DNA from 3 places in the Shewanella sp. TB7-MNA-CIBAN-0143 genome. Region 3 is predicted to be linked to each of the others. Evidence: predicted binding sites of a transcription regulator. Region 3 holds the regulator's gene; each other region holds the start of a gene.
The links. Region 3 encodes FliA, which starts transcription of late flagellar genes. Its sites were predicted from a motif close to CTAAAGNTNNNNNNNNNNNNGCCGATA; they were not measured.
Positions count from the first base shown of each region.

Region 1: AAEY97_RS20365 (flagellar protein MotY) is a predicted target of FliA. The motif match lies at 1,280-1,306, and genes of this name have one in related genera.
Region 2: AAEY97_RS12235 (DUF5610 domain-containing protein) is a predicted target of FliA. The motif match lies at 1,343-1,369, and genes of this name have one in related genera.

Region 1 is NZ_JBEOPL010000035.1:5,891-9,179, reverse strand. It holds gene AAEY97_RS20375 (peroxiredoxin) at 1-362, shown strand, start outside; gene rnt (ribonuclease T) at 487-1,152, opposite strand; gene AAEY97_RS20365 (flagellar protein MotY) at 1,340-2,209, shown strand.
Region 2 is NZ_JBEOPL010000013.1:103,876-107,164, forward strand. It holds gene AAEY97_RS12230 (FMN-binding glutamate synthase family protein) at 1-1,198, opposite strand, end outside; gene AAEY97_RS12235 (DUF5610 domain-containing protein) at 1,405-2,022, shown strand; gene AAEY97_RS12240 (ferredoxin--NADP reductase) at 2,165-2,914, shown strand; gene AAEY97_RS12245 (Fe(3+) ABC transporter substrate-binding protein) at 3,130-3,289, shown strand, end outside.
Region 3 is NZ_JBEOPL010000002.1:314,124-317,412, forward strand. It holds gene AAEY97_RS02740 (protein phosphatase CheZ) at 1-543, opposite strand, end outside; gene cheY (chemotaxis response regulator CheY) at 557-940, opposite strand; gene AAEY97_RS02750 (RNA polymerase sigma factor FliA) at 985-1,704, opposite strand; gene AAEY97_RS02755 (MinD/ParA family protein) at 1,697-2,578, opposite strand; gene flhF (flagellar biosynthesis GTPase FlhF) at 2,583-3,289, opposite strand, start outside.

The DNA.
Region 1 (3,289 bases), on a different contig from region 3:
CTCATAACGCATGGCGTAACACTCCAGTAGACAAGGGTGGTATTGGCCAAGTTAAGTACACTCTAGTTGCTGATGTTAAGCACGAAATTTGTAAAGCATACGACGTAGAGCATCCAGAAGCTGGTGTGGCTTTCCGTGGTTCTTTCTTAGTAGACAAAGAAGGCCAAGTTCGTCACCAAGTGGTTAACGATTTACCACTAGGCCGTAACGTTGATGAAATGATCCGTATGATTGACGCACTTCAGTTCCATGAAGAGCACGGTGAAGTTTGTCCAGCGGGCTGGTCAAAAGGCGAAAAAGGTATGACTGCAAGCACTGAAGGTGTTGCTGCATATCTAAAAGATAATTCTGACAAGCTATAATCTAGCAAGTTAGAGATAATAAAAAAGCTGCTTCGGCAGCTTTTTTATTGGATAAAATTAATACTTTGTTATCGCACTAGCTGAGTGTAGATGGCTGGCATGAGATCAAAGGGCTGAGTATTCATTATTCGCTTGCTGAGTCGGTATCATCTTCCACAGCCGCTAATGGCCAACCACCCAATGCTTTCCATCGATTGACTATAAGGCAAAATAGTTCGGCGGTACGTTCGGTATCGTATAATGCTGAATGGGCTTCATTGTTGTCGAAATCGATCCCTGCCATTTTACAGGCTTTAGCTAATACTGTGTGTCCAATAGCAAGGCCTGCAAGTGTCGCGGTATCAAAGCTCGCAAAAGGATGAAAAGGAGAACGTTTTAAACCATTTCGTTCAATAGCCTTGTTAACAAAACCTAAATCAAAAGCGGCATTGTGCGCGACAATGATACTGCGATGACAATCTGCTGCTTTTTGGGCTTTTTTTACTTCTTTAAAAATCTCTAAAAAAGCGACTTTTTCGTCTACTGCACCACGAAGTGGATTAGTGGGGTCTATACCATTAAAAGCTAAAGCTGCAGGCTCTAAGTTCGCGCCTTCAAAAGGCTCAATATGAAAATGAAGGGTTCTATCAAGTACAATGATCCCATCACTATTCATTTTTAGTAAGCTGACGGCAATTTCAAGCAACGCATCGGTATTAGCATTAAACCCAGCAGTTTCGACATCGATAACAACAGGGAAATAACCACGAAATCGGTGTTTAAACTTATTAGCGTCGCAAATATCAGTCATTACAGTTTTTATCCTCAATAGCTATCATTCATCGGTGCAAATGATATAAGCCGAGTATTATGCGCAAACTCAAGCGCAGTGTCATGTTTGATTGTGGTTTTTATCATCGATTAAACATGATTGTTTACTAAAGGAACTGACTTTATGGCCGATAGAACAAATGTAATCGGGTATAAAGGGTGGTTTTATGTGGCGAAAACTGATGGTCCTCACAAGTTTGTGTCTTTGCTCAACGGCTAATGCCGATTTGAGGCACTACGTTGCGTCACTGGAAAACTCAGCATGGCGTATCGGTGAGAACAATCCGATAGAATGCCGTCTTGAACATGATATTCCTGACTATGGGCGTGCTGTGTTTACCAGTAATGCCGGTAAAGAGCTAAATTTACATTTTACGTTAGATATGTGGTTAAAACCTGATTCGGTGACCAACGCGACATTAATTAGTCGAGCCCCTAGTTGGCGTCCTGGACACAATTCTAAAGAAATCACTCAACTGACTTACAATAAGCAATTTAATGGTGAAGTACCCAAAAAAGCCGCTTGGTCGATGTTGAATGAATTGAGTCAAGGAATGGAGCCCACGTTTTATTATGCGGATTGGTATAATCAAAACGCTAAAATTGCCGTGGGATTGTCGTCAGCTAATTTTGGCGGTAAATACCGTGAATTTCGCGCCTGCTTGGCTAATTTACTGCCTTACAGTTTTGATGATATTGCTTTTACAGTGTTAAATTACCAAGAAGGCGGGGTAGAGCTGACTCGTTTTTCTACCCAACAATTACAGAAAATACAGCGTTATTTGTCTTATGACCCTGAAGTCGAGCTTGTACTGATTGATGCTTACACCGACAGTTACGGTGGACGCTCAGTTAACCAAAAGGTGTCAGATAAACGTGCGGACTCAGTGAAAGATATTCTCATTGCTAGTGGTATCCCTAAGGATCGGATTCATACATCGGGTCATGGTGAAAAACGCCATGTAACAGGCAATGATCTTGCTGAAGAACGTAAGATGAACCGCAGAGTCGTGATTAAAATAACCAAGCCTATATAAACCCATTCATGTATCACTCACTGCTCAGCCATGGGCAGTATCCTTATTACTGGATATGATTGAGATATCAATTTACTTGAGTCACGATGTTGCTAGTAACTTGAGTCAGCTATTTTTCTAATAAATAGTATTGATACGATAGCCAAAGTTCCCCTACGTTTATCAGTCTGCTTTACTCGGCATTTATTCAACATTCGTAACACTAAATTGAGCCAAATCGACAATACTCTTTTATAAATGAACCATGGTTCCTTTAAGAGCCTAATCAATAAAAAATGTAAGGGTATTTTGCGTGGTGACCATTTGAAAGGGTTCAAGCTATCAGTAGCGCTCGAATTTACAATTTTTTCGCAAAGCTTCTCATTTGGGTTTATAAAGATGCTAAAAAAAAGGTAAAAAAAACCCACTTAATCCAAGTGGGCTAAATAATTTGCAATCAACAAATTTAAGGAAGGAAATCAAGCATAAGAACTAGGGATAACTGAGGTATTGGGTTACATCAGTTTGGAGTTCTTGGTTTTCAACATCTGAATCAGATGTGTCCTGAAAACAAAGCAATAATAGAATGTATACACTAATCTGACAAACTAGAAAAATTAAGCGTTAGCATTAGTAAAGCTAATGCTTTGTGGCGGTGGTGATATGTTATTTATACTCTAATCGTCTTATATAGCGCTTTATTAGGCTATTACTTATTTTTTATGCATAACTATTCGGATTAGTTAATTAGGCGACAATAATATTTAACAAATAGTATATATCCCGTCATGCTGTAAAGTCTGCTTACTCCTTTTAATATGTTAAATATTACTCTACACCACTATGGATATGATTATTCTACCCATATTTAAGGTGGGATTTTACGGTTATCTCTTCTTGATGTTTAACACACAGCATATGGTCATCAAGACGAGTAAGATAATGCTATTAACTTAACAATTGATAATGTATTTGCTAAAAAGAAGTTGCTGAATTTTACCGGCTTAACATTTATTCACGTTTACATTTTGCAAAGTGTGCGATGGTAAGGGGGATTCGCAGTTTACTTTTACCTGATTATTGTCTTTTTGTGAGCTTTAG
Region 2 (3,289 bases), on a different contig from region 3:
CTGAAGCAATAAAGTCGGCACCGGTGGCTAATGCCCATGCCACGTATGACGGCATGATCATTTTACCGGTCGCAATCACTTTAATACGTTGTTTAAAGCCGCGTTCATTAAGTAAATCAACCAGTAACGGTAAACTTTGGCGCAATGGTAAGCCGACATTATCCATTAAGGCTTGTGGTGCCGCGCCCGTACCACCATCGGAACTGTCTAAGGTAAAAAAGTCTGGCGCATATTCAATACCACGACGTTCAATTTCATCTAGAAATTCAGTAACCCATGACATGTCACCTAATACCGCTTTAATACCGGTTGGTTTACCGCTGATATCTCTTACTTGATTGATCATATCGACAATGTCAGCAACATTATGTAATTCAATGTGGCCATTGGGGCTTATGGAGTCTTGTCCTGCTGGGATACCGCGAATAGCTGCGATTTCTTCGGTGACTTTTATCGCCGGTAAAATACCACCTTTGCCAGGCTTAGCACCTTGGCTTAATTTAATTTCGAACATTTTTACTTCAGGATGAGCGGCAATATCGGTCAGTTTTTGTGGGTCTAAATGACCATTCTCGTTACGCACACCATATTTAGCGGTACCTATCTGAAACACTAAATCACAATGTCCCTTTAGATGATAAGGACTTAACCCACCTTCGCCAGTATTGAGCCAACAGCCTGCTTTTGCTGCACCATGGGATAGTGCTGTAATGGCTGGGCGAGACAAGGCACCAAAGCTCATGGCCGAGATATGGCAAATTTTATCGGTTGTGTAAGGGTGTTTACATTCAGGACCAATGATTACTGCGATGGTTTGGTGAGTGTCATGATCACTGACGGGGAATGCTGAGTTCATGAACATTACCGCACCCGGTTTATCCAGAACTTGTGTCGACCCAAACGCAATTGTCCTGTCAACATTTTTAGCTGCGCGATATACCCAACTACGTTCGGCTCGATTAAACGGCAGTTCTTCGCGATCTTGAGAAAAAAAGTATTGTCTAAAAAACTCACCTTGTTTTTCAAATATATATCGAAATCGACCGATAACAGGGTAGTTGTGTCGAATGGCTTGTTTGGTTTGCAGTTTATCAGCGATAAACATGTAAATTACAGCGATCAGTAATAACCAAAATAACACTAAGAAAAGACCAGAAAAAATATCTATTCCCCACATGAACCAATGTTGTTGCGGCATGTTGTTATTCCTATTTGGCTATCAATCTGATTACCATATTAGCAGATGTTCATTTGGGCAAGTTAAATTGATGATGTTAATCAACAGGCTATTCTTTAGTAAAATTGATATAAATAAATTTCTCTTAATTGTTTTAATTTATGACTTTAGAAATGAGTTTTTTGGTCGATAATTAAGCTATCGGTCATTGTATGCGAGCTAATATCATGGAAATTAAACAATCAAATAGCAGTAATGCCAGTCCACTGCGTGACAATAAAACAGTTAATACATCGCAAACTTCATCAAGCCACCAAGCTGAAAAAAATTCCCCGGTTGAGCCTAAGTTAACCAGCAATCAGCTAAGTCGACAAATGATGAATAATTCGATTTTAGCGGCGCAAGAAGAAGTCAGTATTGCTGCGGGTGATAAGTCTATGGCATTACTTTACCGTGCCGCGATTGAAGCCATTAATGAAGAGCTTGCGCCAACACTGGGGGAGAACTCAGTCCAAAAGAGTATTGAAAGTGGAGTGGATTACTCTCCTGAAGCGACAGCCGATCGTATTGTCAGCTTTGCCACAAATTTCTTCTCGGTACATCAACAACAAAATAAATCCATGGGGTTTGATGAGCAAGTTAGCAGTTTTATGGTGAAAATTGGTGATGCTATTGATCAAGGTTTTAAAGAGGCTAGCGATATCTTATCTGGGCTCAAAGTATTAGAAGGCGATATTGCAGCAGGAGTCGATCAAACCTATGAGCTCATACAGCAAAAACTTGCTCAGTTTCAACAAGACCGCCTAGATGGCCATTCAGCTAAGCAAGATTCATCAACTACGTAAACTTAGCTCTGTTCTTTTAAGTGAGTTAATCGCGTGTGATTATTCACTATAGATATAAATCGGGGAGGCTTTTAATTAAGCAAATATCTGTATAGATTGGTATTATAGTAAATACATACGCCAGTCTAAAAGGAACAAAGTCATGTGGATTACCGGTACCGTGCTAAAACGCATTGATTGGAATGATAAATTATTCTCGTTGCGTATCAAAGCCGATGTCGAACCTTTTATCGCAGGTCAGTTTATTAAGCTCAGCCAAATGCGTGATGATAAACGTGTCGCGCGTGCGTATTCGCTTGTAAATCCCCCCGGGACTGATTATGTCGAGGTGCTGGCTGTTGCGGTAGAGGATGGTCAGTTATCTCCAGATCTAAAAGCATTAAGCCCAGGTGATACCATTCAAATCACGCCCAAAGCGACCGGTTTTATGACCTTAGATGAGGTGCCTAAAGGGGCATTGCAAGGTAAACACTTATGGCTGTTATCAACAGGCACTGCAGTGGGGCCTTTTATCTCTATGCTTGCAACCGATGAGCCTTGGCAACGCTTTGAAAAAGTCGTGCTAGTTTATGGTGTAAGACTTGGTGAAGATTTAGCTTATTTAGAAACGATTAAACAGTTTATTAGTCAATATCCTCAGCAGTTTGTGTTTATTCCCATTGTGACCCGTGAAGATTATCCCGAAGGCTTATCATGTCGTATTCCTGATGGCATTAGCAGCGGATTAATTGAACAGAAAGCAGGCTTAGGGATTAATGCGGAACATTCTCAAGTGATGATTTGTGGTAACCCAGGAATGATAAATGATGCGCAAACCGCTTTAGTTGAAAAAGGCTTAGTAAAAAATCTTCGACGAGCGCCTGGACAAATTACGGTCGAAAAATACTGGTAATGTTTTGGTCAATCATAATTCCATGATAGTGGCTTAAGCTTGCCATATTGGCTTACAGCATAACAATTTGATGTTTTAGCCTTGGCGTTTTAACCGCTGAATGTGAAACAGCACTTGCTCCTTTTGATATGATCACTTACCCTGTTGCAATTGATAACCATTATCAATTGCGCCGGTGGCGGCGGAATATTGATTCAGTTAAGGAGCGTTGATTAATGAAATTGCTAAAAAGTGTCGCATTATTAGGCTTGGCTTGTGTTGCTTCTTCTGTGAGTGCTGCAGATGCATTAACGGTTTATTCTTATCGCCAAGCTTTCCTGATTGAACCTATTCTAGAAAAGTTTACCGAGCAAAGTGGTGTCGACGTAAAGGTTG
Region 3 (3,289 bases):
AATCACTCGACGGATCATTTGCCCCGTCAAATCTTGGAAGTCTTGCGCCATCAAAATTTCATTTAATAACTCGCGAAGACGATTAGAATCATTTTCACTATGTAACATAAACTGCTGAACATCATGACAAAGTGACTTAAACTCACCCATTTCTATGTCACGACGCATCAATTTATCCCACATTGGCGTCACTGATTGTATATTGCTAATGATGGTATCGGCCAAAGGTAGACATTCTTCAACTGCATCCATGGTTTTATTTGCAGCTTGTTCTGTCATGTCGATAACATAGTTCAATCTTTCTTTAGCATCTGGTATTTCGGTATTGGCTAATTCAGATAAACGGTTATCAACTTGAAAATCTTTTAGTGCACTATGGAGTTGTCGAGTTAGCTTACCGACTTCTTCAAAAAGCTCACGCTGCAATGGCGTTGCAAGCTCTCTGATCATTTCATCGGCTTTATCTTGTTGACCCAAGGTAAGCAATTCAACAAGTTCTTGGGCCTGTTCGAGAGTGATTAACCCCGATATTGATGCCTGCATGACTTATCCTTGCTTATGCGAGTCGTTCAAAGATTTTGTCTAACTTTTCTTTTAACGTAGCTGCGGTAAAAGGTTTTACGACATAACCATTTACACCGGCTTGCGCTGCAGCAATAATCTGTTCACGCTTAGCTTCTGCAGTTACCATTAGCACAGGTAAATGCTTTAACGAATCATCTGCACGGATTGCTCTAAGTAAATCAATACCTTGCATTCCAGGCATATTCCAGTCTGTTACCACAAAATCAAAATCGCCTTTTTGCAACATAGGTAGGGCTGTTGAGCCATCATCTGCTTCTTGGGTATTATTAAATCCCAAATCTCGCAACAAGTTCTTAATGATACGCCTCATTGTTGAAAAATCGTCAACAATAAGAATCTTCATATTCTTGTCCAAGGTTTCCTCCGGTGAGCTGACACTCGTTTGCTCTAGATAAGTTATTATTCTTGTGTCCAATGCTTGAGTTTCGCTTTTAATCTGAGCATTGCCTGACTTAATATCTGGCTAACTCGCGATTCACTAACTTCAAGGATGGCACCGATTTCTTTTAAATTTAGCGCCTCATCGTAATATAACGACAACACTAGCGCATCTCTTTCTGGCAATGTCTTAATTGCTTCAACCAATGCAGATTGGAATTGAATTTCAGCAAGTGAGTCAAAGGCCTCATCTGGTGTTTCATTATTTGTGATTAACACATCTTGCGAAACACCAAGATCTTCTATGCCTATGATTTTACCCACAGAAACATCATTTAATATATGATGGTACTCATCGAGTGACATATCAAGCTTTTCAGCAATTTCTGTATCATTAGCATCACGCCCAAATTGCTGCCCTAATTCATCAATCACTTGTGCGACACGACGATTATTGCGATGAACAGAACGAGGAACCCAATCACCACGTCGAATTTCGTCGATCATAGCACCACGGATCCTAATACCAGCAAAGGTTTCAAACTTAGCCCCTTTGCTGTTATCAAATTTAGATGAAGCCTCAAGTAGCCCCATCATTCCAGCTTGTAATAAATCATCAAGTTGCACCGATGCAGGTAATCTTGCCAGCATATGATGAGCAATTCTTTTTACCAACGGTGCATACTGTTCAACAATAGACGTTTTGTTATCGAATTGAGTATACGCTGCGGCTTTATTCACCCGTTCTTCCTTCTTGTATCGGCTTACGTTGTACAAGACGTTCAACAAAGAACTCTAAATGACCGCCTGGTTGTTGTGGAACCGGCCAAGTCATAATTTTATTGGCTAATCCATGGAAAGCAATAGCAGAAGGTGATTTAGGAAACGCCTCAACAACTAGCTTTTGCTTACGAACAGCTTTACGTAAATTCTCATCAAACGGTATTGTTGCCACTAGTTCTAAAGCAACATCTAGAAATCTATCCGTCACTTTACTGAGTTTAGCAAATAATTCCATACCTTCTCGTAAACTACGCACCATATTTGCCACAATTTTGAAGTGGAACACGCCATGCTCACGACTTAGGATTTTAATCAATGCATAAGCATCGGTAATCGATGTCGGTTCATCGCATACAACAATTAATACATCTTGTGATGCACGAGAAAAACTCAGCACCATGTCAGATATACCGGCTGCAGTATCGACAATTAAAATATCGAACTGAGTACGCATTTCACTGAATGCACGTATTAACCCTGCATGCTGTGCTGGCGACAACTCAACCATCGCTTGCGAACCTGATGTCGCTGGAACAATGCCAATACCTTTAGGTCCGCGTACTATGATGTCATCTAATTCGGCATCTCCGGACAAAACATGAGATAAATTTTTCTCAGCACGGATCCCGAGCATGACATCGACGTTGGCTAAACCTAAATCAGCATCAAGTACTAATACACGTTTGCCTTTTTCAGCTAATGCAACGGCAGTATTAATTGACACACTCGTTTTACCCACTCCGCCTTTACCACCGGATACGGCAATGACTTTAACTTTATCGTTATTTGGTTGATTCATCATACGTAAACCACTTGCTTGATCCCGAGTCATATCTTTACTCAAATGCATAGGCTGTGTCATTAGACCACACTGTGTCTTGTGACGATTGTTGTTCTGTTTCATTTAACGCCGAGAGTGCCTGCTTAGCCAACTCTAGCGTATCAGCCACTTTCATGTCCTCAGGAACACGTTGGCCGTCAGTAACATAACTTAATGGTAACTCATTTTGAATCAATACGCTCAATGCACCTGCAATTGATATTGATTCATCTAACTTTGTTAAAATTGCACCTGATAATGGAATGCGTTTAAAGTGTTCTACAGCATCTTGTAATACGCGACGTTGGCCGGTCGCAGATAAGACTAAGTAACTCCGAATAGGGATCCTACTATTTGCTGTTAAATTATCAAGTTGCTGATATAGACGCATATCACGTTGTCCCATACCCGCGGTATCAATTAATACTAACTTACGATTTCTAAATTGATAGAGAATTTGTTCTAATTCGGTTAAATCATGTGCTTGCTTGACCGGACAACCCATTATTTTACCGTAAGTGGCTAATTGCTCATAGGCACCAATACGGTAATGATCTGTGGTAATCAACGCGACCTGCTCTGGGCCGTGATGGGCAGCAAATCGGGCGGCAATTTTGGCTAAAGACGTTGTTTTACCTACACCAGTAGGTCCCACAAATGCCACAACACCACCACGTTTAACAATATCATCACCTTGATTGTCAAGTAAGTTAGCTAAACTTT